One region of the Paraburkholderia aromaticivorans genome, then DNA from elsewhere that is predicted to be linked to it. Evidence: riboswitches for the same ligand, from Rfam matches in the RefSeq annotation. Region 1 holds a riboswitch; each other region holds the start of a gene.
What was found. A riboswitch is a leader RNA that binds a small molecule or an ion and turns the genes downstream of it on or off. The one in region 1 is predicted to bind cobalamin.

Region 1 (10,381 bases):
GTACGGTCGAGGCGATCTGCCGCTCACCGTTCGACTACGTCGTGCTATCGAAGCCTGGCGTGATCCGTCGCCTGCGCGAACGCAAGTCGATCCGCGTTCGCACGCACCTCGCGGTGCGTTTCGGCATCGGCGAAAGCGGACAATCGTATGAAGGGCTCGGGCTAGCGAAAGGCATCAGTGCGCTGGGCATGTCGCTCGCCGCCTCGTGGACCCTGGGCGCTGTCGGCGACCGGTTGCGCCTCGCGTTCCGTCTGAAATCGAAGGATCTCGATACGGAGATCGAAACCACGGCTGTGATCCGCAATGTGCACATAGGCAAGGGGCCGGGCGAGCCGTCGATTCATGGACTCGAACTCGATCAACTCGACGCCACCCAGCAGATGGCGATGAAAGTCTTCGTATTCGATCGCCAGGACGACGTAGTGTATTGGTCGAACGGCTTGAAATAAATCGGCGGGACGTTGAGCAGCACCGCGCGCCTGCTGCTCAACCCATCAATTCATCCGGCGTCAACCGACGCGCGCCCCAGGCATCGGCGAGCGCTTCGCAACGGCCCAGCCGTAATCCCTCACGCTCGAAATCGACGAACACGACTTCATCCACGTCGAGCGGGCGCACGGGCGTGTCGCGCGTGTGGCCATCGGTCAGAATCCATAACCAGCGCTGCTGCGCGGGCTTGCGGCGGGCGCTGTGGGCGAGCAGCTGGCTTGCTCGCCGAACGCCGGCGGCGAGCGGCGTGCCGCCACCGCCGCCCACCGGACTCAGCCACCGCTCGTTCCACCAGCGCGGCACGGCGGGGCCGAATCGCACGTCCGCGCCCACCCCGCCGAAACAAACCAACGCGGCCTCGGCGCGCGCGGCGCTCGCGCGGTCGAACAAGGCGACCAACAGCCCCTTGGCGAGCGCGAGGCGCTGCCCGGTCAGCATGGAACCGGAACAATCGAGCACGAAACAATGCAGCACGCCGCCGCGCGGCGCCTCGTGCATGAAGCGCAGATGCTCGGCCCGCAGCGCGCCGTCACGCATCGCGGCGAGTGTCTGGGGCCACGCGATGCGCTTGCCCGGCGTGCCGCGCGAACGGCTGCGCACACCCGCGCCCGCGCCCGCGCCTTGCCGCCATCGGAAACCGCTGCGCGAGTCAGCGGCGGCGCCCTTCCGATGGCTCAGCGTTTTTTTGCGTTGAGCGGTATGACGCCTTTGACCTGCATGGTCGCGGCCGGCTCGGGCGCGAGGTAGCCCCAATCGCTATCGCCGGCGGCGTCGGCCGGCGGCGCATCGCCTTGCGCAGCCGCAGACGAAGACATGGACGGCCGTTCCAGGCCCCCGCGAGCAGAAGCGTCGCTCTCATGCGCAACACGATCCACTTGCGACTCGCGAGCATGGCGCCGATGAAGCAGCACCGCCTGCGCAACCCGATCGACATGCTCCACCGTCACTGCCGCCGCCTGTTCGAACGCCGCCAACGCACGCGCCGCGCGCAGCATCACGAGATCGGCGCGCAGACCGTCCACGGCGGCGTCGATGCACAGCCTGCTGACATGCGCATGCACCGCGTCGTCGAACGCGAGTTGCGCCAGCATGGCGCGCGCCGCTCCAATCCGCTGCACGTAAGCCGCCTGCTGCTGCGCATAAGCCGCACGAAAACCCTGCGCATCGAGATCGAACGCCAGTCGCGCCTTCACGATCGCCTGACGCACGCGCGGCTCGAAGCAGTTCTGCAACTCGACCATCAAGCCGAAACGGTCGATCAGTTGCGGCCGCAGTTCACCCTCTTCCGGATTCATCGTGCCGATCAGCACGAAGCTCGCGTCGTGGCTATGCGATACGCCATCACGTTCGACGGTATTCACGCCGCTCGCCGCGGCGTCGAGCAAGGCGTCGACGAGCGCGTCGGGCAGCAGATTCACTTCGTCCACATACAGCACGCCGCGGTGCGCTTTGGCGAGCAGTCCGGGCGAGAAGCGCACCGAACCGTCGCGCAGCACCGTTTCGATATCGAGCGTGCCGATCAAACGATCTTCGCTCGCGCCCAGCGGCAGATTCACCAGTTGCCCCTGGGGCAACAACTCAGCCAGCGCCCGCGCCGCAGTCGACTTGGCCGTGCCGCGCGGCCCCGTGATCAGCACGCCGCCCAAGGCCGGATCGATGGCGGCCAGCAACAGCGCCTGCTGCAAGGGCGCCTGGCCGATCAGCGCGGCGAAGGGAAAAACGGGCCGCTCGATTGCCGAGTTCATGTTTGCATTCCTTCAATCTGCTGCTCGCTCGCGAGCAGATGCTGTTCGACCTGCGCGCGATAGTCGCCGGGCGTCTGCCACAACCCGCGCTGCATGGCCTCGATCAGGCGCTCGCAAATCGAATGCAACGCGTGCGGGTTGTGCCGCTGCAAGAACTCGCGAGTGTCGGCGTCGTTCAGATAGGCATCGGTCACGAGCGCATATTGATGATCCGCGATCACGCGCGCGGTCGCATCGTAACCATATAGATAATCGACGGTCGCGGCGATTTCCGCCGCCCCCTTGTAGCCGTGACGCTTCACGCCATCGAGCCATTTCGGATTGACCACGCGCGAGCGGATCACGCGCGCAATTTCCTCATGCAGCGTGCGCACGCGCGGCGCGGCCGGATTGCTGTGATCGGCGTGATACACGCTCGGCTGATCGCCGGCCAGATGCCGCACCGCGGCGACCATGCCGCCCTGGAACTGGTAGTAGTCGTTCGAATCGAGCAGGTCGTGCTCGCGGTTGTCCTGGTTTTGCAGCACCACGTCCATCGCGGCGAGGCGCGTGCCGAAAGCGTGATGCGCCTCTTCGCCCGCGCTCTTTTGCGTATAGGCGTAACCGCCCCACGCCTGATAGGCGTTCGCGAGGTCGGCGTCGGTCTGCCAGTGGCGCGAGTCGATCATGTCCTGCAAACCGGCGCCGTACGCGCCCGGCCGTGCGCTGAACACGCGCCAGCCGGCGCGCCTGCGCGCTTCGGCGGCGTCCATGCCGCGCGCGATGAGCGCATCGCGTTCACGCAGCACGCGCGCGCGAATCGGATTCAGGTCTTCGGGCTCGTCGAGTTCCGCCACCGCCTGCACGGCGGCGTCGAACAAGTGCATGACATTGGCGAAGGCGTCGCGGAAGAAACCGGACACACGCAAGGTGACATCGATACGCGGCCGGTCGAACACCGCGATCGGCATGATTTCGAAATCGGTCACGCGGTGGCTGCCCGGCGCCCACTTCGGCCGCACGCCGAGCAACGCGAGGGCCTGGGCGATATCGTCGCCGCCGGTGCGCATGGTCGCGGTGCCCCACACGGAGAGGCCGATGGCGCGCGGATAATCGCCCTTCTCCTGCATATGCCGTTCGATCAGTTGCTGGGCGGATTTCAAGCCGAGCGACCAGGCCGCTTGCGTGGGAATGGCGCGCGTGTCGACCGAATAAAAGTTGCGGCCGGTAGGCAGCACATCGGGCCGTCCACGCGACGGCGAACCACTCGGCCCCGGTGGCACGAATCGCCCTTCGAGACCACGCTTTAACTGCAGCATTTCCTGCGGACCGCACGCGTCGAGCCGCGGCAGCACGTCCTCACGCAGTCGCTCGACGACGCGCTCCGTTTGCGGCAAGCCGGCAGCAAGCGTCACCGCCGACGCCTCCGGTCGAGCCTCGCACACGCCGCGCAACAGCGACGCCGCCAGCAACTCCAGACGCTCGCGCGTGTCGCCGCAGTGGCGCCACGGCGCATCGCTGACATCGCGCAGCAGATCGGGACGCGGTCCGTCCCATGCCGCCGACCAGTCCACCGACAGCGGATCGAACAGGTGGTCCATATGCAGATCGCGCGCCAGCGCATCGATCAAGCCGGCTTTCGCGCCTTGCCCGTCGCCGACTGGAAAGCGCCCCAACGCCAGCAACGTGTCGCGCCGTTGCACACCGTCAGGCGATTGCCCGAACGTATGCAGGCCATCGCGAATCTGCGCTTCCTTCAACTCGCACAGCCACGCATCGACCCGCGTGAGAAGCACGTCTTCATCGTCCTGCCCGCTCGGCGCCGCGAGACTCAACTCCTCATGCAACCGGTGTTCGACGATGGTCGCCAGAATCGTGCGCCGCAACAGCTTCGAGCGGCGCGGGTCGACCATCAGCGCTTCATAGTATTCGTCGACCTGGCGCTCGAGATCCTGCAACGGCCCATAGCTTTCGGCGCGCGTGAGCGGCGGCATCAGGTGATCGATGATGACGGCCTGCGCGCGGCGTTTCGCCTGGCTGCCCTCGCCCGGATCGTTGACGATGAACGGGTACAAATGCGGCATCGGCCCGAGAATCAGATCGGGCCAGCAGGCGTGGCTCAACGCGACGCTCTTGCCAGGCAGCCATTCGAGATTGCCGTGCTTGCCGACGTGCACGATTGCGTCGATACCGAACTGGTGGCGCAACCAGAAATAGAACGCCAGATAGGCGTGCGGCGGCACGAGGTCGGCGTCGTGATAGCTGGCGTAATCGCCCTGTTCGCGCGAACGCGAGGGTTGAATGCCGACGAACACCTGTCCGCACCGCCAGCCCGCGATCATGAAACGGCCGCGCCTCAGCGTCGGATCCTGATCGGGTGTGCCCCACCGCGCGTTCAATGCGTGCCGCGCCTCAGCGGGCAAGGCGTTGAAGTACCCAAGATAGTCGTCTAGCGCAAGGCTTTGCAGCGCGGGACGCAGATCGCGCACCACCGGATCGTTGGTCACGCCTTCGGTGAGCTTCTTCAACAACGCGTCGCCGTTCGCGGGCAAATCGGCGAGACGATAGCCTTCGTCGCGCAGCATCGACAGAATGCCCACCACCGAGGCCGGCGTATCGAGCCCCACGCCATTGCCGATGCGCCCCTCGCTCATCGGATAATTGGCGAGGATCAGCGCGAGTTTCTTGTCCGCGTTGTCGAGCGAGCGCAGACGGCACCAGCGGCGGCTGAGCTCGGCGAGAAAAGCCACCCGCCCGGCATCCGGTTGATAACGCACCACGTCGACCTGAGTGTGCGGACAACGGTATGCAAGGCCCTTGAAACTGACAGCGCGCGTAATGATGCGGCCGTCCACTTCCGGCAGCGCGATATGCATCGCAATATCGCGCGAATTGAGGCCTTGATTGTCCTTCTGCCAGTCTTCGCGATTGCCGCCGCTGAGAATCACCTGGAACACCGGCGCGTCGCCGGCGAGCGCGAGCGGCTCGGGGTCGTCGATCGCGCTTGCGGCGAAGGCGGTCGTATTCAGCACCAGCGAGACCTTGTGCTCGGCGCACAGCGATTGCACGACTTCGCGGCTCAACGTGTCTTTGAGCGAGGTAATCGCAATCGGCAGCGGATTCAGGCCCTGCGACTCGAGCGCATCGATCAGCGCGTCGAACACGGCCGTATTGGCCGCCTGCAGATGCGCCTTGTAGAACAGAATCGCCGCGACCGGCGCGTTGTGTTGCCAGCGCGCCTGCCAGTCGGCAACCGTCGGCGTGTCCCGCTCGGGATGGTAGAGCGTCGCGGCGGGCAACGCGCGCGGCGGCGCAGGCTCGCGCCCCCAGCCGACGGCGCGGTGCGCGATACAGCGCAGGAACGCTTCGGCATTTTGCGGGCCGCCTTCGCGCAGATAGCGCCACAGTTGATGGCATAGCTCGGCGCTCGCGGTGCTGCGCGCGAGCAGGTTTGGATCTTCCTGCAGATCGCCGGAGAACATTGCGAGCGTCTGCTGCTTGCGCTCGGCGAGCGCCACCACCTGCTCGATGCCATAAGGCCAATAGGCCTCGCCGCCGAGATGATCGACCACCACCGCGCGCGCATGCTGCAAGACGTCTTCGACATAGAAATCGACCGAGGCCGGCTGCCGCAAATACGTGACGTTGGCGAGCCGCACGCTGGGGAAACCCTCGCCCAGCCGCGGAAAGACGCTCGCGAGCAGCGACAGCGTGGTGTCGGCCGAACTGAGCACCACGATATCGGCGGGCTGCTGATCGATACGGATCACGCCCTGCGTATCGTCGACAAAGCCACCCGGCGTGGTGCGCAGCAGATGCATGAGCGCTTACGCCTGTTGCGTTTCGACGGCCGACGGGACGCCGAGCGCCGTGTCGAACGCACGCTGCAACGCGGCCTGATCGAGATCCTCGCCAATCAGCACGAAGCGGCTCGGACCATTTTCGCCCGCTTGCCAGCGCCGATCGAAATAGCTGTCGAAGCGGCGGCCCACGCCCTGAATCACCAGACGCATCGCCGCGCCCGGCAGCGCCGCGAAGCCCTTGACGCGATAAATCGTGTTCGTTTCGACGAGGCCTTGCAGCGCGGCGATCACCGCTTCGCGAGAAGGCGCGTTCGCGTGTACGACCACCGAATCGAATTCGTCGTGATGGTGGTCGGCGTCGCCGGCGGAACCGTGATGATCGTGGCGCAAGTGGATCGTGTCTTCCGAGGCCGCTTCGAGGCCCAGCAGCGTATGCAGATCGAGCTGGCCCTTCTGCGCGCGCACGATCTTCACTTGCGGCGGAATCTCTTCGCGAATCACCGCCTCGACCGCGTTTTGCTGCGCGTCGTCGAGCAGATCCGTTTTGTTCAGGATCACCAGATCGGCGGCGGACAACTGATCTTCGAACAGTTCATGCAGCGGCGACTCGTGATCGAGATTCGGATCGGCTTTGCGCTGTGCATCCACGGCGAGCGGATTGTCGGCGAACTGGCCGCTTGCCGCAGCCGGACCGTCCACCACGGTGACCACGGCATCCACGGTGAAGCTGTTCTTGATCTGCGGCCAGTTGAATGCCTGCACCAGCGGCTTCGGCAATGCGAGGCCCGACGTCTCGATCAGCACGTGATCGATCTGATCGCGGCGTTCGACCAGCCTTTCCATCACCGGAAAAAACTCTTCCTGCACGGTGCAGCACAGGCAGCCGTTTGCGAGCTCATACAGTTGGCCTTCGGTTTCGACGCCGTTTTCATCGCATCCAATGCCGCAACCCTTGAGGATTTCCCCGTCGATGCCGAGTTCGCCGAACTCGTTGACGATGACCGCGATGCGCTTGCCGCCCGCATGCTGAAGAATATGCCGCAGCAGCGTGGTCTTGCCGCTGCCGAGAAAGCCTGTGACGATGGTGACGGGGATCTTGCGCATCTGGGTTTGCATCGTGAGGTCCATCCGTAGGAGTTGCACGTGCCTGCCGGCGTATCCGCGCGTCTGTCCGTATGGTCCTGACAAACCCGACATGGGCCTGGCAAGCCACGGCGAAAATCAAACACGGGGACGAACGACGGATTGCCGCGACAACGGTAAACAGAAAGCGGAATTGAGATCATGAACGCACCGCCGCATCCCCGCGGCGTTCGCCCTTCGTATTCTGGCCGGTATCCGGGCTGGCGATAGCGCCGCTTCCCCTTCCCGGACGAGTGATTTCTCGCCCAGTGGTGATATGCCGACGCGGCCTTGCGCGTGGACATCGAAGCCGGCTTTGCGGCGCTACAGCACTGACCGTAGCGCCACATTTCGCTTACCGTTGCGGGGGCAGCACAGGTTGACCCGATCCATGGCAGGCGGGTGCCCTGTTTCCCGTTTAACTGCATGCGCACGAGCGCGCACACGAGCACCAAAGTGCGAGCGAGTGTAGGCCCGCGGCCCGATGCCGTCAAGGAAACCCAAGCCGCGAGCGCTTATCGGGCGGGGCGCCGTGTGCTATCGTATGCGCGCGTTTGGTGCCCGCACATGCATTCGCGTGTGCAGTTAAACGGGAAACAGGCCGCGCTTTCATGCGCTCAACCTGTGCTGTCCCCGCAACGGTAAGCGACCTGCGGCGCGATGTTGATTCGTCTCGCGCCGCGCATGCGTTTTTTCTATGCCACTGTCCCGCACATGCCAATGAATGCGGACGGGAAGGCAAAGCGCATGAGGCCGCCAGCCCGGATACCGGCCAGACGCGGAGGCGGCGAACCTCAGGCAACATCGCGCCGCCGGCCGCCGGAATCCGCGAGGGACGGATGTGAAGGCGCTGAAGCACGACGTCACGCGTCCGTTCGCGTGCGAGTTCCCCCAAAGGACCGCTGCGAGCCGCGCATGTCGCCGTGCCCGAATCCGTAGCCCGCATGCCCCAAAAATCCGCCATCCGGCGCTCCCGCGCGCTTCGCCCCGATCCGCACGTCACGACATGGCGCTTGCCGTGCACGTCGCGATGAGCCGCGCCTGGTTGATCGGCGCCGGACCCGGCGACGTCGAACTCATGACGCTCAAGGCGACCCGCGCGTTGGCGCAAGCCGATGTGGTGCTGGTCGACGATCTGGTGAATCCCGAGGTGCTGCAGTTCGCGCGCGCCGATGCACGGATCGTCTACGTCGGCAAACGCGGCGGACATCCGTCCACGCCGCAGGCCGGCATCGTCGCACAGTTGCTTGATCATGTGCGGGCCGGGCGCAGCGTCGCGCGCCTGAAAGGCGGCGATCCGTTCGTGTTCGGCCGGGGCGGCGAAGAACAGCAGGCGCTGCATGCCGCCGGCGTCGAGGTCGAAGTCATCAACGGCATTACGGCGGGAATCGCGGCGCCCGCGGCCATCGGCATTCCGGTCACGCATCGCGACTACGCGCAAGGCGTGGTGTTCGTCACCGGGCACGGCGCGGGCAGCGGCGAGCCGGACTGGGCCGCGCTCGCGGCCACGCAGATGACGCTCGTGATCTATATGGGCATGCGGCGGCTCGACGATATCGTCGGCGCGTTGCTCGCGGCGGGCATGAGCGCCGACACGCCATGCGCGGCGATCGAGTCGGCCACCCGTCCCGAGCAACGCCATGCGCTCGCACGGCTGGGCGAGTTCGCCGCTACCGTCTCGCGCGCCGGACTCGGCTCGCCGGCGATCGTGGTGATCGGCGGCGTGGTGTCGCTCGCGTTGATGCGCGCAGCGGCGCAGGCCGATGCCGCGACGCCGGGCGCGCACGGAGCGGCTACGCCATGAAAACGCTGAGCGTCGGCATTGGCTGCCGTTTGCACAGCCCGGCTGAGCAGATCGAAGCGGCGGTGCGCGCCGCGCTCGGCCCGCATGCATTCGACGCAATCCGCACCGTGGCTTCGGTCGATACCAAAGCCGGCGAAACGGGCCTGCGCGAATTCTGCGCACGTCATGCCCTGCCGCTGACATTCTTCAGCCGTGCACAGATCGCGGCGATGCCCGTGACGGAGCCTTCGGCGGCAGTGCGCGGGCACCTCGGCGTGGACGGCGTGTGCGAGCCGTGCGCGCTGCTTGCCGCAACGGCCGGGCTCGGCGACCTCGCCGCTTGCAATGACGTGCCGCGCGCCGCGCTCCTCATGCGCAAAACGGTGCATGCCGGCGTCGCCGTGGCGATCGCCACGACCACCACCGTCGCTGATCACGAACACCCCAACAACGACACTCAGGAACCGAACCTGCCATGAAGACCGATCCCGAATCGCACCAACGCATGACCGAGCGCCGGCGCGAAGGCCACGAGAAGAAACAGGCCAACGCCACCGTCGAGAAAGGCCTGCTGATCGTCAACACCGGCACCGGCAAGGGCAAGACCACCGCCGCGTTCGGCATGGCCGTGCGCGTGCTGGGCCACGGCATGCGCCTCGGCGTCGTGCAATTCATCAAGGGCGCGCTGCACACGTCGGAGCGAGACTTTCTCGGCGCGATCGCCAATTGCGATTTCGTCACAATGGGCGACGGCTACACCTGGAACACGCAGAACCGCGACGCCGACATCGCGACCGCGCGCAAAGGCTGGGATGAAGCGCGCCGCATGATCGAGAGCGGCGAGTATCAGATGGTGATCCTCGACGAACTGAACACGGTGCTCAAGTACGAATACCTGCCGCTCGACGAAGTCCTGTCGGTACTGACCGCGCGCGCGCCGATGGTGCACGTGGTGGTGACCGGCCGTCACGCGCCGGACGCGTTGATCGAAGCAGCCGACCTCGTCACGGAAATGCGCATCGTCAAGCATCCGTATCGCGAGCAGGGCGTGAAAGCGCAGCGCGGCGTGGAGTTCTGAGCGATGACCGGCCCCCACGGCACGGCCGCCGACACGTCTGCCGGGGAGACTTCGCCCGGAGCGTGCCCCGCCCTCTTTATCAGCGCGCCCGCGTCGGGCCAGGGCAAGACCACGATCACCGCGGGTCTGGCGCGCTACCATCGGCGGCTGGGGCGACGCGTACGCGTCTTCAAGACCGGACCCGACTTTCTCGATCCGATGATCCTCGCGCGCGCGAGCGGCGCGCCCGTCCTCTCGCTCGATCTGTGGATGGTGGGCGAAACCGCCTGCCGCAACCTGCTCGCGCAAGCGGCCGCCGAAGCCGATCTGATCCTGATCGAAGGCGTGATGGGCTTGTTCGACGGCACGCCGAGCAGCGCCGATCTCGCCACCACCTTCGGCG
Region 2 (10,381 bases), on a different replicon from region 1:
CGTTCGACGCATGCGCGAACACGCAGTACTCGCGCACGCTCGGCGCGAAGGCGTCGGCGATCAGCAAGGCCGAACTCGCGATGAAGCCGTCGACCAGAATCGTCATGCGTGTCTCGGCCGCCGCGAGATAGGCGCCCGCCATCATCGCGATCTCGAAGCCGCCGAAGGTGGCGAGCACGTCGAGGGGATCGCTGGAAACGGGGTGATGAGCGAGCGCCGAGGCCAGCACGTTGCGCTTCCTCGCGAGCCCCGCATTGTCGAGGCCCGTGCCACGGCCGACGCATTCGTCGATCGGCACGCCGCACATACGGCTCATCAGACACGCCGCCGCCGAGGTATTGGCAATGCCCATCTCGCCGAAGCCGATCACGTTGGTGCCAAGCGCCGCGTGATGCCGTACGCGCGCCGCGCCCGCCTGCATGGCGGCGAGCGCCTGGTCGCGGCTCATGGCCGGTTCGCGCGCGAAGTTGCGTGTGCCCGCCGCGACCGGAATGTCGACGAGTCCTTCCGCCGACGGCAGCGGCGTCGCGATGCCCGCGTTGACCACTTCGAGCTCGATACCCGACACGCGGCTCAATGCATTGATCGCCGCGCCGCCCGCGACGAAGTTGGCGACCATTTGCGCGGTCACCGCTTGCGGATAAGGGCTCACGCCCTCCTCGGCCACGCCGTGGTCGCCGGCGAAGACGATCATCGCCGGGCGCGTCACGGTGGGATGCGTGGTGCGCTGAATGAGGCCCATCTGACGCGCGAGCGTTTCGAGCCGGCCGAGACTGCCGGGCGGTTTGGTCTTGGTATCGATGATGTGCTGCAACTCGACGCGCAGCGTTTGATCGAGTGGTTCGACTTCGGGCAGTCCGGATAAGCGTGGCAATGAAGTCATAAGCGTGTGTAAAAAGAGAATGTTGGGATGACGCGATCAGCCTGCTGGCATGTCATGATCGGCGCTCGATTCGTGACGCGCGCGCGGAGCCGGAATCAGCGCCTCGTGTTCGCCGTCGCGAATCAGAATCAACGGGTAGCCGAATGCGCGGCTCGCGAGCATGGGCGTCAACACGTCGTGGACCGGCCCGGCATACGCGCCGCCCGCGCCGTCGAGCAGCAGCGCATGCGTCGCGAAGCGGCGCGCGAGGTTCAGGTCGTGGCACGAAAACATCACGGTGCGCCGAGGCTCGCGGGTCCACGCGGCGAGCGCTTCGAGGCAGTCGATCTGATGATGCAGATCGAGATGCGATAAGGGTTCGTCGAGCAGCAGCAACGGCGCGTCCTGGCACAGCACCGCCGCCAGCGCCGCGCGCTGACGCTCGCCGCCCGAGAGCGAGAGCACATCGCGCGCGGCGAATGCGGCGAGGCCCAGCAGGTCCAAGGCCGCGTGCGCCGCCTCGCGATCGGCCTCGCGCTCCCAGCCCCAGCCGCTGAGATGCGGAAAGCGGTTCAGCATCACGATGTCGAACACGCTCGCGCTGAATGCGTCGGGCGCGCTTTGCGGCATCAGCGCGCGCCGCTGCGCGAGCGCGAGCGGCGGCCAGTCCGTCACACGCACGCCATCTATTTCGACATGGCCCGCCGACGGGTGCAACAACCCCGCCAGCGTGGAGAGCAAGGTCGTCTTGCCCGCGCCGTTCGGGCCGGCCACGCACCAGATCTCGCCTTCGTAGAACGTATGCGTGAAGGCATCGAGCAAGGTGCGCGCGCCGGCGCGCAAGGTCAGACGTTGCGCACTGAGCACGGCTTGGGAAGCGTTGAACGTTGGCATCATCGGCGCCTGCGCAGCAGCATCCATAGAAACACCGGCACGCCGATGATCGACGTGATCACGCCGACCGGCAATTGCGCCGGCGCGATCACGGTGCGCGCGATCAGGTCCGCGCCCATCACCGCGACACCGCCGCCGAGCGCGGCGGCCGGCAGCAGCATGCGCTGATCGTTGCCGAACGCGAGCCGCAGCATATGCGGCACGACCAGCCCGACAAAGCCGATGGTGCCCGCCGTCGTCACCGCCGCGGCCGCCGCCAACGAGGCCACCAGATAGACCCGCAAGCGCAACGGCGTCACCGCGACACCCAACGCCTGCGCGGCGGCGTCACCCCGCAGCAGCACATTCAGACGCGGCGCGGCGGGTACGATCGCGACCAGCACGACGACGAGCGCGGCGAGCGCCGTCCATGGCATCGCGCCGCCATTGAGGTCGCCCGTCAGCCAGAACAGCATACCGCGCAAGCGGTTATCCGGCGCGAGGTTGAGCAGCAAGGTGATGAGTGCGCCCCAACCCGCGGCGATCACCGCGCCGGTCAGCAGCAAACGTGGCGACGTGTCCTGCGGCTCGCCGCGCCACAACTCGCGGCGCGCGAGGCCGAGCACCAGCAGGATCGACACGAAAGCGCCGGCGAAGGCGCTCGCGTCGACGATCCACCATGCGCAGCCGGCAATCATCGCAACGAGCGCGAAGCTCGCCGCGCCGCCCGATACACCCAACACGTAGGGCTCGGCCAGCGGATTGCGCAATAGCACCTGCAGCAACGCGCCGGCCAACGCGAGCAAGGCGCCGCACGCAAGACCGGCCAGCGCGCGCGGCAGACGCAGCGTGCGGACGATCTCCGCCGTCAGGTCACCGGAACCGCTAGCCGATGCGTGCGCGGGCATCAGCGCCGAGAGTACGCGCATCGGCGCGAGCGAGACGCTGCCCAGTGCGAGCGACGCCATCAGCACCGCCAGCGCGATCGCCGCCAGCGCGAGCCAGATCGCGGCCGCGCGCTTCGCGCTCATCACGCGCGGTGTCGCGGGCGTCGAACCCGGGTGGCGGTTCATGGCTCGGCTCATGCAGCGGCTCTTGCGCGCGATCTCAACGAGGCGTGTCCATCACTGCTGCTGCCAACCAACCGTGAGATACGCACCGCGCCGTGGCGAGTTGTACGAGTAGGCCGTTTCATAGTCCTTGTTCAACAGATTCTGGATTTGCGCGGCCACGTACCATGCTTTCGTGATGTTATAGCGCGCCGACAGATTCACCACGCCATAGCCGCCCAGCTTGCCGCTGCTGTCGTCGCGCGGGCCGCTCACGATCCACTCGCCGCCCACGCGCCAGCCGGCGATATTGCGGTTCACCGTCAGCGAGCCGAAGCGCCGCGCGCGCCGCACGAGGTCGACGTCGTTGTCGAGGTCGACGGGGTTTTGCAGCGTCACCGACGCGCGCACGTCCGTCTTGCCGACATGACCGCTCCACGACCCTTCGAGTCCCTGCACCTTCGCATGGCCGACGTTCTCGGCCAGATAGATGCCGGGCGTCACCTGCTCATAGTCGATCAGATTCGAATAGCGCGTCTGAAATGCGGTAAGACGCATCACGCCAAGCGCATTCGATGCGTACTGCAGCGCGGCTTCGATCGAATGGCTGCGCTCCGGCTGGATAGACGGATTACCGCTGAGCGGATAGTACAGATCGTCGAAGCTCGGCGCGCGAAACGAATCCGAATAGCTTGCGCTTACCTTCCAATGGCCGGTGATATCGAAACCGTAGCCGAGATAGTAACTGTTCGCTCCGCCGAAATCGGAATACTGGTCGCGCCGCACGTTGGCCTGAATCTGGTTGCGCCCAAAGCGCCCGGTATAGCCGACGAAGCCCGAATCCACATGCCGGTCCGGCGCCGCGAACGTGTCGGACTCGAGGCTCTGATCGAGATGCTCGTAGCCGACCTGCAGCTTCTGCTGCGCGGCCAGCGCGAAATCGTTCTGCCATGTGTACTGGCGGTTGTCGGTATCGAAGCGGCCGTTATAAATGCCGTTGGTATTCGACACGCTGCGGTCGTCGCCTTCGGAGACGATCAGGTGCGTCGTCCACCAGTCGGTCAGCTTGCCGTTGGCGAACACCGAGACCTGGCGCACCTTGCTATACAGGTTGTTCAGATCGGTCGGCAGGCCGTACGCGTTGTCGTAGCTGTTGTTGCCGTTCGACTGGAAGTAGCTCGCGCCGGCATTCCATTTGTCGTTGAACTTGTGGCGCAACGAAGCCGAGATGCTCTCGTTCAGATAGCCGTTCGCATTCGGGTTGGCGTTCGGCGCCTCATGCGGATTGAGCGACGAGAAGCCGTCGTCCTTCGACCGCGCGAGCGAAATGCTGAAGGTCGTATTGCCGTCTTTATCCAATGCGCCGTTCACGCCCGCCTGCTGCGTTTGCGTGTGATAGCTGCCGTAGCCCAGCGAAAAATTGAAACGCGGCGGGTGGTCGCCACCTTCTTTCGTGAACACCTGGACCACGCCGCCGATCGCACCGGAGCCGTACAACGCCGACACGTTGCCGTTCACCACCTCGACGTGATCGACCTGGTCGAGCGGAATCTGCGCGAGTTGCGCCGAACCCAGGCTCACGGAATCGACGCGCACGCCGTCGATCAGCAGCAAAGATTGCGTCGACGACGCGCCGCGCAGGAACAGGCTCGTCGTCGAACCGGGGCCACCTGTGCGCGAGATTTGCGCGCCTGGTGCGAGTTGCAGGAGGCCGGGCAAATCGGTCGCGGTGGTGTCGGCGAGATCCTGCTGGTCGAACAGCGCGGTCTGCGGGATCGCGTCGGCGAGTGCTTGCGGGCCGCGCTCCGCGGTGACCACGATCGGCGACAACACAGCGGGCGACGCCTGCGCCGCCGACGGAGAAGATGAAGGTGCCGCTTGCGCGTGCGCGACGACCGGCAGGCCCGCGAAGGCGAGGAGCGCCGCACGAGCGATGGGGGACAGCATGGGGTGAAAGTCCTGTGGGTAGCGTGCGCGGCCCGCTTCCCCGCAGGCCGATGCGTAACGAGGCGCCCGCGTATTTAACATTGTCGCGCGTGACGTGCCTCTCCCCCTGGCCGGTATCCGGGCTGGCGACTTCTCGATCCCGCCTTCCCACGCGTGACGCGCAGTGGCACACTCGCGAGTTGAACTTCCAACACGCGACCAGGATCGACTTGCATGACGAATGCGGTCGCTTACCGTTGCGGGGGCAGCGCAGGTTGGCGCGTTCTGGCGAACAGCGCCCCCTGCTTCCCGTTTAACTGCGCGCGCCGTTGAAAAGCGCACGCGGGCACCAGAGTGCGGCCAGTTTAGGAGCGGCCTCGGGGTCCGTCAAGAATGAGTGGGACCGCAGACTAGCGTTCTGTTAAGTGCAGGCTATTGTCCGACGCACGAGTACTTTTTCATCATATGGTCGATAAAAGCCTGCACAAAGCAATGTTGTTACGTCTCGAAACGAGACAATTGTCGGAACCTGCGACATTCCGCGCTAAAATGCGATGTCTTTAGAGGACGCAGCACATGCTCACCGAACTCGAAACACTTTCACAGAATATCGGCAAGCTGATCGCGATCAGCCAACGCCACAATGAAGCGCGACTCGCGCTCGAAGAGCAGCTCGCCCAATCGCGCGCGGACGTCGAAGCCACGCGCACGGAACTTGCAATGCTGCGCGAGGAACGTAATGCACTGCAGGCGGAGCGCGACGCGCTGTCGGCGAAGATCGACGACGCACAGGTGCGCCTGAATGCGATCCTCGAAAAGCTGCCGCGTGCCCGCGCGAACAGCGAGCCCGATAGCCAGCTCGATCTGCTCGAACCGGCTCAGCACGAAAGCGAAGCCGAGAGCGACGTGACCCGCCACGGAGAAAATGCATGACCACCAAGCAGATCGAAGTATCGATTCTCGGCGTGCCCTATCGGCTCGCCTGCTCGCCGGAAACGGAAGGCGCGCTGCTTGAAGCGGTCGCACGCGTCGACGCCGAAATGTCGAAGATCCGCAATAACAGCAACGTGCGCGGCACGGATCGCATTGCTGTCATGGCCGCACTGTCGCTGGCATCGGAACTGCTTAGGCTGCAATCGAGCGTGAGACACGGAGAAGCATTTCCCGCTGAAGAAATCCGGCGTACAATGCATCAAATGAACGAACAACTGGGTACTGTGATTCAGCAGTACAGCATGCAGTAAGTAGTGTGTGTTATCGTGCGGCCGGTCCTGAGATCGGCGGCGGATTCAAACGGAGTGCGTGAGCACAAGGCGTGCAAGATTCTGCAAACGTTTGAGTTCAATCGGTCGTTTTGTGTTTTAGCTTCATCGGTTTAGCTTCCCTGCCTGGTTCGCCAAGGTCATATATTCCTTGAACCAATGCCATGTGCACGGTTGCGGAAATTTGTAGCACGGGTGTGCGCGTCACTCTGTCTGATGTACCCGAAGTGTTGCTAACTGCGACCAATTCTGAACCCCCGGTTCAGGATGCCGGCCTAGCGGCTAAGGCGGGGACCTTTTTTAGAACGGCATCGGACTTCGGTTCGGTGCCGTTTTTCTTTGTGCGCTGTTTTTGCGCGCTGTTTGCTGTACGCCGATTTCTTCCGCATCTTCAAACCCTTAACGTTCAATTCGATTCATGCGCTACTGGCTAATGAAGTCCGAACCGGACGAAGCAAGCATCGACCATCTCGCCAACGCACCGCATCGCACGTTGCCTTGGACCGGCGTGCGCAACTATCAGGCGCGCAATTTCATGCGTGACCTGATGCAGGTCGGCGACGGTGTGCTGTTCTATCACTCGAGCTGTCCCGAGCCCGGCATCGCGGGCATTGCGGCGGTATCGTCCACCGCGTACCCGGACCCCACGCAGTTCGACAGGAAGAGTCCCTACTTCGACGCGAAGTCGTCGCAGGAAACGCCACGCTGGGTGCTCGTCGATGTGGTGTTCAAGAAGAAGATCCCGCTGATTCCGCTCGCCGCGCTGCGCGAGCATGACGAACTCAAGGACATGCGCGTGCTCGCCAAGGGCAACCGCCTGTCGATCACACCGGTGACCGAAGCCGAATGGCGCTTCATCACCAAGCGGCTCGCTTGACGTCGCTTGATGTTGACTGATCGTTGATGCAAGACGCGTATTCACGCGGACGCAAACGTTAAAGCAACGTCAAATCAGGGAACCAAGCTCAGGTTACAACCGCCTAACGGACTCGCAAACGCCGTGCCATTGCGCGGCGTTTGCTCCGATCGTGCACAACCCTGTTCAAGCAAGGAGTCCAACAATGACGAAAAACACTGCACGTGCACTCGCTCTCGCGCTCGTATGCGCCGCGCCCGCAGCGCTAGCCTTGACGCCGGCCGTGGCACGCGCGCAAAACGCCATGCAGTATCAGCCGGCCGGCGTGCTGTCGCTGAATGCGCAGGCCAGCGCGGAAGTACCGCAAGACGTCGTCGATATCACGCTGTTCTACGAGCAGGAAGCGAGCGATCCGTCGGCGCTCACGTCAACGCTGAATCAGCGCGCCGATTCGGCGCTGCAAAAGGCCAAGGGTGTGAGCGGTGTAACGGCCCGCACGGGCTCGTTCTCGATCTATCCGTCAACAGACCGTGACGGGCGCATTTCCGCATGGCGCGGCCGCACGGAGATCGTGCTCGAATCGCACGACTTCGCCGCGGCGTCGAAGCTCGCGGGTCAAATGGCATCGATCATGCAGGTCGGCAACGTGCAATTCTCGCTCTCGCCCGAAGCACAACGCGCGGCCGAGCAGAAGCTCACCGGCGAAGCGATCAAGTCGTTTCGCGAGCAGGCCGCATCGTCCGCGCAGGCGTTCGGCTATAGCGGCTATTCGATTCGCGAGGTCAACGTCGGCCACAACGGCGTGATGCCGCGTCCGGTGATGATGATGAGCGCGCGCGCCATGGGCGCCGACGCGAAGGCCTCGGCGCCGGTGCCGATCGAAGGCGGCACGTCCACCGTGACCGTGAATGTGTCGGGTTCGGTGCAGATGAAATAACGCCATTCCCTCACGCAGGAAGCGCAGCTTCGCGACAGCCAAAGAAAAAGCCACGGCACGCCGTGGCTTTTTTCATTTGACCGTTCGCTACGATAAACCGTAGCTGAACAGATCAGCTCGCGCTCACCGCCTGCGCCGGCTGACGGCCTGCGCGACGATAAGACCAGACGAGCAGGCCGATACCGACGAGGATCATCGGCAGCGACAACCATTGGCCCATGGAAAGACCCATGGCCAGCAGGCCGAGGAAATCGTCCGGTTCCCGCGCGAATTCGACCGTGAAGCGCGCAAGGCCATAGCCGATCAGAAACACGGCGGAAATCGCGCCCATCGGCTTCGGTTTACGGGAGAAGAAGAACAGCACGAAGAACAGCGCGACGCCTTCCAGCGCGATCTCATACAGCTCCGACGGATGACGCGGCAGCATGTGATATTGCGCGAACACTTCGTTCAAATGCCATTGCGCGGCTAGTTGCGGATGCGCGGTGAGCCACGCGGCGTCGTCGGGCGCGGCGCCCGGAAACAGCATCGCCCACGGCGCGCTCGGATCGGTTACGCGTCCCCACAACTCGCCGTTGATGAAGTTGCCGAGACGCCCCGCGGCGAGGCCGGTGGGCACCATCGGCGCGACGAAGTCGGTGACCTGCAGCCACGAGCGTTTGCGCTGATACGCGAACAGCACCATGGCGAGCGTCACGCCGAGAAAGCCGCCGTGAAACGACATGCCTCCTTCCCACACCTTGAAGATGTCGAGCGGATGCGCGAAATAAAAGCTCGCCTTGTAGAACAGCACGTAGCCGAGCCGGCCGCCGAGGATCGTGCCGAGCACGCCGTAAAACAGCATGTCGTCGATATCTTTGGCGGTCCAGCCTTGCGCGGCGACATACGGCAAACGCAGCCGCAGCCGGCCGACGACGATCGCCGCGATAAACGCGACGAGGTACATCAGTCCATACCAGCGCACGGCGAGCGGCCCCAGATGAATGGCAATGGGGTCGAAATTCGGGTGAATGAGCATCGTGTTGTTATGGGCAGTTCAGGTTCAGAAGCGGGTTTTCTGGGTTTGTAATAGTGGGCGGCGCTGCCCGCACCTTGCGGTGCATGCGTTGGACGGTCCAGGCGCCGATGCGTTCGCGAAAACGCGTCTAAACGCGCGGCGCGGCGGATAGCGGCGCCTCGACGGTCGCGGCATGCGAGCGCACGATCTCGATGAAGCCCGCCAGCACCGGGCTCACCTCCGCCGTGCGCCAGACCAGCCCCGTCTCGATGGCGGGCACCGACTCGGACAGCGGCCGGTACACGACGCCGGTGCGGCGCAGATTACGCAACGATTGCGGCACCAGTGCGACACCCATGCCGGCCGACACGAGGCTCACGATCGTCTGCATCTGGATCGCTTCCTGGCCGATCCGGGGCGCGAGGCCCGCCACGCCGTAGCAATCCATAATGATGTCATAAAAGCCTGGCGCCAGACGTCTTGGGAAGATCACGAGCGGTGCGTCGGCGACATCGCGCAGGCTGATCGGCGGGTCCAGCCATTCCGCGCTCGGGTCGTCACGGCTGCCGCTAGCGCTCGCCACGCGCGCCGCCATTTCCGTCGACATGGCGATCACCAGCGGTTCGCGCGCGATGGGCAGCCACGAGAGCTGAGCGGCATGGCGCGGCGGCAGCGGCGCGATCACGAGGCCGGCGTCGATGCGCCCGGCCACCAGTTCGTCCACCTGCACGTCGCTGGTGGCTTCGGTCAACTCCAGCCGCACGCGCGGATGACGCGCGCCGAAATCGCGCAGCAACAACGGCAGCAGGCCATAGTCCGCCGTGGAAACGAACGCCAGCGACAGCACGCCCGCCTCGCCGCGCGCGAGGCTCTGCGCGAGCGGCCGCAGCCCCTCGGCGCTCGCCAGCAGGCGCTGCACCTCGGGCAGCAGGTCGGCGCCCACCGGCGTCAGTTCGACGGAGCGCTTGGTGCGCGCGAACAGCGCGACGCCGAGCGTCTCTTCCAGGGCCCGGATGGCTTGCGACAACGGCGGCTGCGTCATCGAAAGGCGCGCCGCCGCGCGGCCGAAGTGCTTTTCTTCGGCGACGGTGACGAAATAGCGCAACTGGCGCAAATCGGGGATAGCTGGCAGCATGCGTGATACGTTTTGCGACCTAATGAAGCACGAATAATATATTAGACACGCGCATTGGAAAACTGCACTCCGCACGACGCGTCGGAACTACACTGGACGATGCAGCCGGCCACCCACGCCGGCAAGCCAGAACCCGCAGCGCGGATCAAAACAAAACAGACTGGAGCTCCCCATGGCATACAACCGTCGTTCGAAGAACATCACGCAAGGCGTGGCGCGTTCGCCGAATCGCTCGATGTACTACGCGCTCGGCTACGAAAAAGCCGACTTCGACAAGCCGATGATCGGCATCGCCAACGGCCACTCGACCATCACGCCGTGCAACGCCGGCCTGCAGCGTCTGGCCGACGCGGCGGTTGCCGCGATCAAGGGCGCCGACGCGAATCCGCAGATCTTCGGCACGCCGACGATCTCGGACGGCATGTCGATGGGCACCGAAGGCATGAAGTACTCGCTCGTGTCGCGCGAAGTGATCTCCGACTGT
Region 3 (10,381 bases), 380 kb from region 1:
CGTCAGACGGCCGCGCGCACGGCCGATCGTGTCCGGATCGATCGCGAGCGGCGCCAACGCCAGCGCGACGCCTGTCGTCGAATCGTTGTGCAGCGTCTCGTAGGGAATGCGCAATGCGGCATGCAGCAGGTTGGCGGGGGGGGCGCCATCTTCGGGGCGTGTCAGCGCGAAGCGTAGCGGCACGTTCAAGTTCGCCGCGGCCTCGGCGAGCGCCGGGTCGGCCACGCGGTCTGACGAGGTGAGCAAAGCCGCGAGCGATAGTGGCGCGAGACCGTGAGCGTCCAGTGCCTCACGCACGCGGGTGACAATCTCGGCGGCAGTACCCGCACCCGCACCCGCACCCGCACCCGCACCCGCACCCGCACCCGCCCCGACACTAACACCCGCACCACCACCCATCACCGCTACAACCACACTGCGAGGATGAATCACCAGCTCATCCGCACGCCCGTCCCACGCACGCGGCGTCACGCGAATCGCGAGGCGCGCCGAAGCGGAGCGGGGCAGTTGCGCGTCGTCGAGCCACGGCGCTTCGCCTTCGATGCGCGTGCTCTCACCCGCCAGCAGATCCGACACGAAGCGTTTGCCCTGCCCGATATCGGCGAGCGTGTAACCGTCGGGCGGATTGAGCACGCAGGTGCCGAAACGCAATTCGCCACTCGTCGTGATGGCGGGCGGCACGGCCAGCATCGCGGCAATCTCGCGCGCCATCACGTTGACGCCGGCGAGACCGCCGAGCAGCGGCACCACTGCGCTGCCGTCTTCGGCGACGGCGAGCACCGGCGGCTCGACTCCCTTGTTCGACAACGCCGGCGCGACACAGCGAATCACGATCCCCGCCGCGCACAACGCGACGATCGGCGTGCCGCGCGCATACAACGCGAGCAGATGCGCGCCGAGTTCGCTGTACGGCACGTCCGCCTCGACGCGCCCCTGCAACGCATGCACCTGGCTATCCGCATACAGCGCCTGAATGCGGCGTGCGGTCGCCAATGCGCCCGCGCCGAGAATCACGATCGCGGGCGCGTTCATCCTTGCCATTTTTCCCCCGGCAGCACGAGCAGCGAAAAATACGGCGACGCCATCGGATCCACGTCGGCGAGCGGCACGATGCGTTGATTGCCCATGGTCGCGCGTTCGACATAGAGCGCGCGGTCCGCGAGGCCGAGTTCACCCAGCACGCGCCGCACCTTGTCGAAGTTGCGGCCCAGTTTCATCACGACCGCGGCATCGGCATCGGCTAGACGCCGGCGTAACTCGTCTTCGGGCAGCACGCCCGAGAGCACCGACAGGCTCTGATTGCGATACACGAGCGGCGAGCCGAGCACCGCCGCGCCGCCGAGCATCGAGCACACGCCGGGCACGACTTCGCTCGCGTAGCGCGGCGCAAGCCGGTCGTGCAGATACATGTACGAGCCATAGAAGAACGGATCGCCTTCGCAGATCACGGCGACGTCGCGGCCCGCGTCGAGGTGAGCGGCGACGATTTCCGCGGCGGTGTCGTAGAAATCGGCGATGATCGCTTCGTATGAAAGCGGCGGTTCGAGCGCTTCGGTCGTGACGGGATACACGAGCGGCAGATGCTGCTGCGCGTCGTGCAAATGCGCCTCGATGATGCTGAACGCGTTGCCTTTCTTGCCCTTGGCGACGAAGTACGCGACCACCGGCGCTGCCTTCAGCAAACGCAGCGCCTTGAGCGTGATGAGTTCGGGGTCGCCGGGCCCGACACCAAGTCCGAACAGACGTCCTTGCACCGTCATTATTCGACCTCCGTTGCCAGCGCATTGACGGCGGCCGCCGCCATGGCGCTGCCGCCACGCCGACCATGCACCACCACGTAAGGCACGCCGCGGCTGTCTTCCGCGAGCATGGCCTTCGATTCGGCGGCGCCGACAAAGCCCACCGGAAAGCCGAGTATCAGCGCGGGTCTTGGCGCGCCGGCGTCGAGCATATCGAGCAGATGAAACAGCGCGGTCGGCGCATTGCCGATCACGACGACGCTGCCCGCCAGCTGCGGCCGCCACAATTCCAGCGCGGCCGCGGAGCGCGTATTGCCGAGTTCGCGCGCGAGCGCGGGCACGTCGGGATGCGTGAGGGTGCAGACGACCGCATTGTTCGCCGGCAGCCGCGCACGCGTAATGCCCTGCGCGACCATGCCGGCATCGCAGAGGATCGGCGCGCCTCGCGCAAGCGCCGTGCGGCCCGAGGCGCCCGCGCCTTCGGAAAAGCGCAGGTCGTCGATCACATCGACCATGCCGCACGCGTGGATCACGCGCACCGCGAGTTTTTCCAGGTCGGCGGGAATGCGCGACAAGTCGGCCTCCGCGCGGATCGTCGCAAAGGATTGGCGATAGATCTCCTGACCGTCGCGAATGTAATCAAGCATCGGGGTTACTCCGGGCCAGGCGTTCGAGCATGTCGGCGGCCTGGTCGATCGTCAGTTGGCGCGCGACGCACAGGCCGAAACCGGGCCGGCCGTCGCGTCGATAAAGGTCGTAGAGGCCGGGCGCGGCCGCCAGCAGCGTGTACGGCGCGCAATGCGCGGCGGCGCACGAACGTGGGCAGCCGCTCAGGTGCGCGTCGACGCCGGCAGCCAGGCGGGCGGCGAGGCGCAGCGCGTCGGCCTTGGTGTCGGCGAGGCTTTTCGCGCAGCCGCTGGAACCGGCGCAGGCGATCAGACGCGTGATGGCTTGCGCGGGATCGCAGGCGAGACCGAGCGCCGCCAAACCGGATAGCACGGCTGGAACGGCATGCGTTGCGATGTCGGGCAGCAGCACGCTTTGCCAGGGTGTGACGCGCAGCGTGCCGTTGCCGTGCTGCTGCGAAAGCGCGGCGAGGGCATCGAGGGTGTTGGCGTCGAGGCGTCCCAGCGGCGGCTGGCCGCCTGCGTGCCAGGTTCCGGGCACGCGTTGCGCGTGAGCGCCCAGCCGAAGGCCGGCATCGGCCGGCGTGCGGCGATGCCAGCCGGCCAGCGCTGCGTTTCGCGTCAGCGGGAAGTCGAGGTAGCGTTGAGCGTGATGCAGGAGCGCGTCGGCGGAATGCACGGCTAGCAGGTGACGCATGCGCGTGGCGTCGGCGGCGGCGAGGTCGAGGAATGTGAGCAGCAGCGCGCGTACCAGAGCCGGAGCTTGCGAGGGGAGTATCGCGGCTAGCGGGACCGCGCCGTTGGCGTGGGACTCGTCCGTCGTGATGCACTCATTTTGCGCCGGCGAGCCGGCCCACGCACTCGCAGGCGGACAACCCGCCAGGCCGAATACGAAGCGCACGCCGTCGGCTTCCTGCGACGCCGCCAGCCAAACGTCATGCGGATGATCCACTCGCGCGAGCCGTTCGCCGCCGTCCAGCAACAGCGCGAATTTCGGCGACAGCGCCGCGAAACGCGGTTCGCTTTGCAGCGTCGCGAGCAATTCGGCGCACAGCGGGCGGGTGTCGAACAGGGAGCAGGGATCGCGTCCGGCAGCGGGGCTGATCATGACGTTGCGCACGTCGTCGGCGGCGATCGCCATTGCGGCTGACGCGTCCAATGCGTCCGGCAGCTTCGACGAAACCGTCTCCACTGCGTTCGCTGCCGCCCGGTCCACTGCGCTCACCGCCATCGTGTCCGCAACGTCCGCCGGACCGATTGCCACCGCCTTCGCTGCGCCCGCCGACGGCATCGGCCCGAGACCGGCGGCGACCAGCGCCGCGATCAACGCCGCTTCCTCACCACGCTTCACGCCGCGCACCTGCACATTGGCACGATTGGTCAGCTCGATCACGCCGGCCGCATGGCGTGCACTGACATCGGCGATCGCCCGCGCCTGCGCCGCGCTCAACTCGCCGCCGGGCAGTTTGATGCGGCAAATCCCGCCGTCGCGCGCGGCGACGATGCGCAGCAGCCCCGGGCACGCCGAGGGCCGCGGCGTGGCGGCTGCGTCGGACACAACGGTGGAAGGCGAAGCTTGATTCAAGACGGACACCGGTTTAGCGTCGCGCGACGGCCCGAGCATGCCGTCAGGCGGGCATGGCTGCGGCATCGGTACACCCCGCCCGATGTTGGCTGGCACGAACAGTCTTGCCGGCAGGTCTCCTGGCTGGCAGGTCATGGTCCGCCGCAGCCTTCCCGGTCGAACCAGTGGCGTGGAGCGCAGGCGGACTCGCTGCATACAGTTGCGGGGGCAGCCACAGTGGCACTGTGTTCCCTCTTCGGCCCCGAAGGGCACCGGCGGCTGTATTATGCCTTTTTTCGAACCGCACAACGAGGCTGGGCGCTTTGATCGGCGCGGCACAGCGGACTATTTGAAGACACAGAATGAGGATGGATGCATGCCCGCGTGGCTGACGGTGGTGGGCATCGGCGACGACGGCTTCGCCGGTTTGGGAAGGCCCGCGCGGCGCGCTTTGCTGCAAGCGTCGGTGGTCTACGGCGGTGAACGCCATCTGGCGATGCTGCCCGCGCGCCTCGCCGCGCGCCGCGCCGCGTGGCCGCGTCCGTTCGATCTCTCGCCTTTGCTGGCCGAACGCGGCGGCGCGGTGTGCGTGCTGGCGAGCGGCGACCCGATGCTGTTCGGCGTAGGCGCGACGCTCGCGCGGCAGTTGCCGGCGGGGGAGTTGCGGGTGCTGCCCGCGCCGTCGTCGTTGTCGCTGGCGGCCGCGCGCCTCGGCTGGCCGTTGCAGGACGTCGCGACGGTGTCGCTGGTGGGGCGGCCGTTGGCGACGTTGAACGCGCATCTGCACGACGGCGCGCGCGTGTTCGTGCTGAGCGCGGACGGACGCACGCCCGCGGCGCTCGCGGAGTTGCTCAACGCCCGCGGTTTCGGGGCGACCCGCATGAGCGTGCTGGAACACTTGGGCGGCGAGCTGGAACGGCGCATCGACGGCCGCGCGGATCAGTGGCCGGCGGGCGAAGTGGCCGCGCTGAATCTGATCGCGCTCGACTGCCGCGCCACCGAGGGCGCGCCGCGTTTGCCGCTGACCTGCGGCTTGCCCGATGACGCTTTTCGCCACGACGGCCAGTTGACCAAGCGCGATGTGCGCGCCATCACGCTCGCGCGCCTCGCGCCGGCGCCCGGCGAACTGCTGTGGGACGTGGGCGCGGGTAGCGGCTCGATCGGCATCGAATGGATGCGCTCGCATCCGACCTGCCGCGCGATCGCGATTGAAGGACACGCCGAGCGTCAGCGCTTCATCGAACACAATCGCGACGCGCTGGGCGTGCCGAGTCTGCAACTCGTCGCAGGCCGCGCGCCTGCCGCGCTGCAGGGGCTGCCGCTGCCGGATGCGGTGTTCATCGGCGGGGGCGCGACCGTGCCGGGCGTGCTGGAGGCATGTTGGGCCGCTCTGCGCGAGGGTGGCCGGCTGGTCGCCAACGCGGTTACGTTGCAGGGCGAAGCGGCGCTGGTCGCCTGGCGCGAGCGGCACGGCGGCACGCTGACGCGGATCGCGCTGGCCGACGCCCAGCCGCTCGGCGCTTTCGATACATGGCGGCAGGCGTTGCCGATCACGCTGTTGGACGTGACGAAGCCGAGCGGCGAGGGCGCCAGGAACACCATTGACCCGGCCGATGTAACGAACGCTACGAACGGCGTGAACTGCACGAACTGCACGAACGGCACGAACGGCACGAACGGCACGAACGGTGCGAACGGCGCGAACGGCGCGAACGCCACCAACGCCACCAACGCTTTGAACACCGACTCACCGCAAGAACCCTGATGCGCGACGAAACGCCCGAACAACCCGCGCCGCTGCGTAGCGGCTACACGACCGGCAGTTGCGCCACCGCGACGTCGCTGGCGGCGGCGCGTCTGTTGCTGGCGGGCGTGGTTAGCAACGTGGCGGAGATCGTGCTGCCCAGGGGCCAGCATGTGCCGATGCCGCTGGTGTTCTGCCGTCTGATCGGCAACGGCGACGGCGGTGCCGAAGCCGGCACCGTCAAGGACGCCGGCGACGATCCCGACGTCACGCACGGCGCGGTCGTATTCGCGCGCGTGCGCCTCGTCGCCGAACCGGGCGTGAAGTTTCGCGCGGGGCCCGGCGTCGGCACGGTGACGCGCGCGGGACTGACGCTGCCGGTCGGCGAACCGGCGATCAACCCGGTGCCGCGCAGAATGATGACCGAGCACCTTGCCGAACTGGCGGCGGAGCACGGATATGGCGGCGGCTTCGAGGTGACGATCGGCGTGGAAGGCGGCGAAGCGCTCGCGCTGAAAACCATGAACCCGCGCCTGGGCATTCTCGGCGGCCTGTCGATTCTCGGCACCACCGGCATCGTGCGGCCTTTCTCGTGCTCGGCGTATATCGCGTCGATCCATCAGGGCATCGACGTCGCGCGCGCCAACGGCTACACGCATCTGGCCGCCTGCACCGGCAACGCCAGCGAGGAGGCGATGCGCGCGCATTACGGTCTGCCGGATATCGCGCTGATCGAAATGGGCGACTTCGTCGGCGCGGTGCTCAAGCATATGAAGCGCGCGCCGGTCGAGCGCCTCAGCGTGTGCGGCGGCTTCGGCAAACTCAGCAAGCTGGCGGCGGGGCATCTCGATCTGCATAGCCGCAATTCGAGCATCGACCTCGAACGGCTCGCGCAATGGGCGGCCGAATATGGCGCCGACGCCGCGCTTCAGGCGGCGATCCGCGCGGCCAATACGAGCCAGCAGGCGGTGGCGTTGGCGCGCGCGCAGCAGGTGCCGCTCGGCGATATCGTCTGCCGGCATGCGCTGACGCTGGCGCGCGCCATCGTGCCGCCGCAGGTCACCGTGGAAATGTTCGCGATCGACCGTCAGGGCAACCTGATCGGAGCCGCGCAATGAGGCGGATTCTGCTGCTCGGCGGCACCGGCGACGCGCTGCGGATCGCGCGGCAACTCGGCGACCCCGCCCACGTGTACAGTCTTGCCGGCCTCGGCAAGGTGCCGGACGATCTCCCGTGCGCGGTGCGCGTGGGCGGCTTCGGCGGTAGTGAGGGCATGGCGCGTTACCTAAATAGCGAGGGCATTGGCCTCGTGATCGATGCGACCCATCCCTATGCCGCGCAAATCAGCGCGAATGCGGCGCAGGCGAGCCGCGCCACGGGCGTGCCGTATTGGGCGCTGCGTCGCCCGGCCTGGCAGCCGCAAGCCGGCGACGACTGGCGTATGGCCGGCGACTGGAACGAGCTCACGGATGCGCTGGCGCCGTTCAGAAAGCCGCTCTTCACGCTCGGTCGCGAGCCGCTCGCGCATCTCGACGACATCCCCTCGCATCAGTTCTGGACGGTGCGTTGTCTCGATTCGCACGAGGACACGCCGCGTGCGCGCATACTCGCGGCGCGCGGCCCATTCACGCTCGAAGGCGAGCGCGCGTTGTTCGCGCTGCAAGCCTTCGATGTGGTGGTCAGCAAAAACAGCGGCGGCAATGCGACCGAAGCGAAACTCGAAGTCGCGCGAGAACGCGGTCTGCCGGTCGTGATGTTGCGCCGGCCCGAGTTGCCGCCGGCGGATCGGGAATTCGACCACGTTGCCGACCTGCTCGAAGCGCTGCAAGCGGCGGCTTGAATTGCGCCCGAATCGCCTGTGCGTGTCACGCCGACCCAACGAATCATGGAGTAGTGAATGACAGTGTTTTTTATCGGCGCGGGTCCTGGCGACCCGGAACTGATCACGGTGAAAGGGCAGCGCCTCGTGCGCAGTTGCCCGGTGATCCTGTACGCGGGTTCGCTCGTGCCGGCCGCGGTGCTCGAAGGTCACGCGGCCGCGCAGGTCGTCAACACCGCCGAACTCGACCTCGACCAGATCGTCGCGCTGCTCGCGGCCGCACACGCCAAAGGCCAGGACGTGGCGCGCGTGCATTCCGGCGATCCGTCCTTGTACGGCGCGATCGGCGAACAGATTCGCAGACTGCGCGAGCTGAACATTCCCTACGAGATCGTGCCGGGCGTCACCGCCACGGCCGCGTGCGCGGCGGCGCTGGGTTGCGAACTCACGCTGCCCGAGGTGTCGCAGACGCTGATCCTCACGCGTTTCGCGAGCAAGACCCGCATGCCCGAAGGCGAACAGCTCGCCGATCTCGCCCGGCACCGCGCGACCATGGCGATTCACCTCGGCGTGCGGCATCTTGCGCGCATCGTCGATGAATTGCGGCCGCATTACGGCGGCGCATGTCCAATCGCGGTGATTTATCGCGCGAGCTGGCCGGACGAGGAGAAGCTCACCGGCACGCTCGACGACATCGTCAGCAAGGTGCAATCGAGTTCGATCGAACGGACCGCGCTGATTCTGGTCGGTCACGTGCTCGCCGCGGAGGGTTTCGCGGACTCGACGCTGTACGCGAAAGAGTGAACCCGCCTACGCGCGAACGCCTATTCGCGCGACACAACACGGCGCGCAAATGGGCGTTCGACGCCGGCTCGACGGCTGGTCACATCACGCGGTCAATGCTTCCGGCTGCTGCGCCGCCAGCTTCGCGCGCAATGCTCTCGCGGCCTGCACCATATTCGCGAGCGCGGCTTCCGTTTCCGGCCAGCCGCGCGTCTTCAGCCCGCAGTCCGGATTGACCCACAGGCGCTCGGCCGGAATCACTTCGCAGGCGCGTTCCAGCAGACGTTGGATCGCGTCCGCGCCAGGCACGCGCGGCGAGTGGATATCGTAGACGCCCGGGCCGATTTCGTTCGGGTACGCGAAGGCGCCGAAGCCGTCGAGCAGTTCCATCGCCGAGCGCGAGGTCTCGATGGTGATCACGTCGGCATCCATCGCGGCGATCGACGGCAGTATGTCGTTGAATTCCGAATAGCACATGTGCGTATGAATCTGCGTTTGATCGGCCACGCCCGCTGCCGAAATGCGGAACGCGCGCGTCGCCCATTCCAGATACGCGGCCCAATCCGCGCGACGCAACGGCAAGCCTTCGCGAAAAGCCGGTTCGTCGATCTGGATGATGCGAATGCCGGCCTTTTCCAGATCCGCCACCTCGTCGCGGATCGCGAGCGCGAGTTGCAGCGCGGTGGTCGAGCGCGGCTGGTCGTCGCGCACGAACGACCATTGCAGCATGGTCACCGGGCCGGTCAGCATGCCTTTCATCGGCCGCTGCGTGAGCGATTGCGCGTAGCGCGTGGTTTCCACCGTGATCGGTTCGGGACGGTAGACGTCGCCGTAGATGATCGGCGGTTTCACGCAGCGCGAGCCGTAGCTCTGCACCCAGCCGTTCTCCGTGAACGCGTAGCCCCACAACTGCTCGCCGAAATACTCGACCATGTCGTTGCGTTCGGCTTCGCCGTGCACCAGCACGTCGAGGCCCAGTTCTTCCTGTTTGCGCACGGCGACCTCGATCTCGGCGCGCATGCGCTGCAGATAGTCGAGCGCGCGCAGTTCGCCGCGTTTGTAGGCGGCGCGCGCCTGGCGGATCGCCGCCGTTTGCGGGAACGAACCGATCGTGGTGGTCGGCAGGAGCGGCAGGCCGAGCGCTTCGCGCTGCAGACGGTTGCGTTCGGCGAACGGGCTGTGCCGTTGCGCCATCGTGTCGTTGACGGCGGCCACGCGTTTTTGCACGAGTGCGTTGACCACCGCGCTGGAATGGCGGCGTGCTGCGAGCGCGCGGTCGGCGGCGGCGAGCGTCGGTTCGGCCGCGGCGGGATCGCGCAAGGCGAGGGCGAGCGTGGCGACTTCAGCGAGCTTCTCTGTGGCGAAGGCGAGCCACGATTTCAGTTCGGCGTCGAGTTTGTTCTCCGCGTCGAGCGAAACCGGCACATGCAGCAGCGAGCACGACGGCGCGATCCACAAGCGCTCGCCGAATTCGGCATGCAAGCCTTGCAACGATTCGACGATCTCGCCGAGATCCGCGCGCCAGATATTGCGGCCGTCGATCACGCCGGCCGACAGCACCGCCTGCGCAGGCAATGCCGCGCGCCAGGCGTCGAGCTGCCGCGGGGCGCGCACGAGGTCCAGATGCACGCCGGCGATGGGCAGCGCGGCCACCCGCGGCGCGTGCTGGGCCGCGCTCTCGAAGTACGTCGCGAGCAACACCTTTACGCCCGACGTGCCGAGCACGTCATACGCGGCGCAAAACGCTTCGAGCCATGCCGCGGGCAGATCCACGCACAGCGCCGGCTCATCGAGTTGCACCCATTCGATGCCGCGCTGCTTGAGCTTGTCCAGCAGCCGGCTGTAGCGGATCACGAGCTTCGGCAGCAACGACAGGCGGTCGAAGCCGGCCACAGGGCTCTTGGACAGCCACAGGTAAGTGATCGGCCCGATCAGCACCGGCTTGACCGGCAGATTCAGCGCGAGTGCTTCGTCGATCTCCTCGAACAGCCACTCGACGCCGCCGTCGAAGCGCGTCTGCGGCCCGAGCTCGGGGACGAGGTAGTGGTAGTTCGTATCGAACCATTTGGTCATTTCCATTGCCGGCTGCGCGGCGTTGCCGCGCGC

Region 2: another riboswitch for cobalamin. It lies ahead of CJU94_RS01305 (TonB-dependent receptor domain-containing protein); the one in region 1 lies ahead of cobA (uroporphyrinogen-III C-methyltransferase).
Region 3: another riboswitch for cobalamin. It lies ahead of cobG (precorrin-3B synthase); the one in region 1 lies ahead of cobA (uroporphyrinogen-III C-methyltransferase).

The regions. Positions count from the first base shown of each region.
Region 1 covers NZ_CP022990.1:333,388-343,768, reverse strand. Annotated here, with positions in the region: gene CJU94_RS21310 (flagellar brake protein) at 1-449, shown strand, start outside; gene CJU94_RS21305 (vWA domain-containing protein) at 487-1,026, opposite strand; gene CJU94_RS21300 (magnesium chelatase ATPase subunit I) at 1,164-2,234, opposite strand; gene cobN (cobaltochelatase subunit CobN) at 2,231-6,034, opposite strand; gene cobW (cobalamin biosynthesis protein CobW) at 6,041-7,132, opposite strand; cobalamin riboswitch at 7,329-7,609, opposite strand; cobalamin riboswitch at 7,677-7,929, shown strand; gene cobA (uroporphyrinogen-III C-methyltransferase) at 8,169-8,942, shown strand; gene CJU94_RS21280 (cobalamin biosynthesis protein) at 8,939-9,400, shown strand; gene cobO (cob(I)yrinic acid a,c-diamide adenosyltransferase) at 9,397-9,999, shown strand; gene CJU94_RS21270 (cobyrinic acid a,c-diamide synthase CobB) at 10,003-10,381, shown strand, end outside.
Region 2 covers NZ_CP022989.1:302,212-312,592, forward strand. Annotated here, with positions in the region: gene cobT (nicotinate-nucleotide--dimethylbenzimidazole phosphoribosyltransferase) at 1-883, opposite strand, end outside; gene CJU94_RS41655 (ABC transporter ATP-binding protein) at 920-1,759, opposite strand; gene CJU94_RS01300 (FecCD family ABC transporter permease) at 1,756-2,808, opposite strand; gene CJU94_RS01305 (TonB-dependent receptor domain-containing protein) at 2,860-4,731, opposite strand; cobalamin riboswitch at 4,823-5,079, opposite strand; gene CJU94_RS01310 (ATPase) at 5,287-5,643, shown strand; gene CJU94_RS01315 (cell division protein ZapA) at 5,640-5,954, shown strand; RNA gene ssrS (6S RNA) at 6,089-6,270, shown strand; gene CJU94_RS01325 (EVE domain-containing protein) at 6,391-6,849, shown strand; gene CJU94_RS01330 (SIMPL domain-containing protein) at 7,034-7,765, shown strand; gene lgt (prolipoprotein diacylglyceryl transferase) at 7,878-8,783, opposite strand; gene CJU94_RS01340 (LysR family transcriptional regulator) at 8,911-9,897, opposite strand; gene ilvD (dihydroxy-acid dehydratase) at 10,070-10,381, shown strand, end outside.
Region 3 covers NZ_CP022990.1:708,557-718,937, reverse strand. Annotated here, with positions in the region: gene cobJ (precorrin-3B C(17)-methyltransferase) at 1-1,032, opposite strand, end outside; gene CJU94_RS22975 (precorrin-2 C(20)-methyltransferase) at 1,029-1,760, opposite strand; gene CJU94_RS22970 (precorrin-8X methylmutase) at 1,760-2,386, opposite strand; gene cobG (precorrin-3B synthase) at 2,379-3,989, opposite strand; cobalamin riboswitch at 4,043-4,221, opposite strand; gene cbiE (precorrin-6y C5,15-methyltransferase (decarboxylating) subunit CbiE) at 4,306-5,694, shown strand; gene CJU94_RS22955 (cobalt-precorrin-5B (C(1))-methyltransferase) at 5,694-6,791, shown strand; gene CJU94_RS22950 (cobalt-precorrin-6A reductase) at 6,788-7,513, shown strand; gene cobM (precorrin-4 C(11)-methyltransferase) at 7,571-8,296, shown strand; gene metE (5-methyltetrahydropteroyltriglutamate--homocysteine S-methyltransferase) at 8,381-10,381, opposite strand, start outside.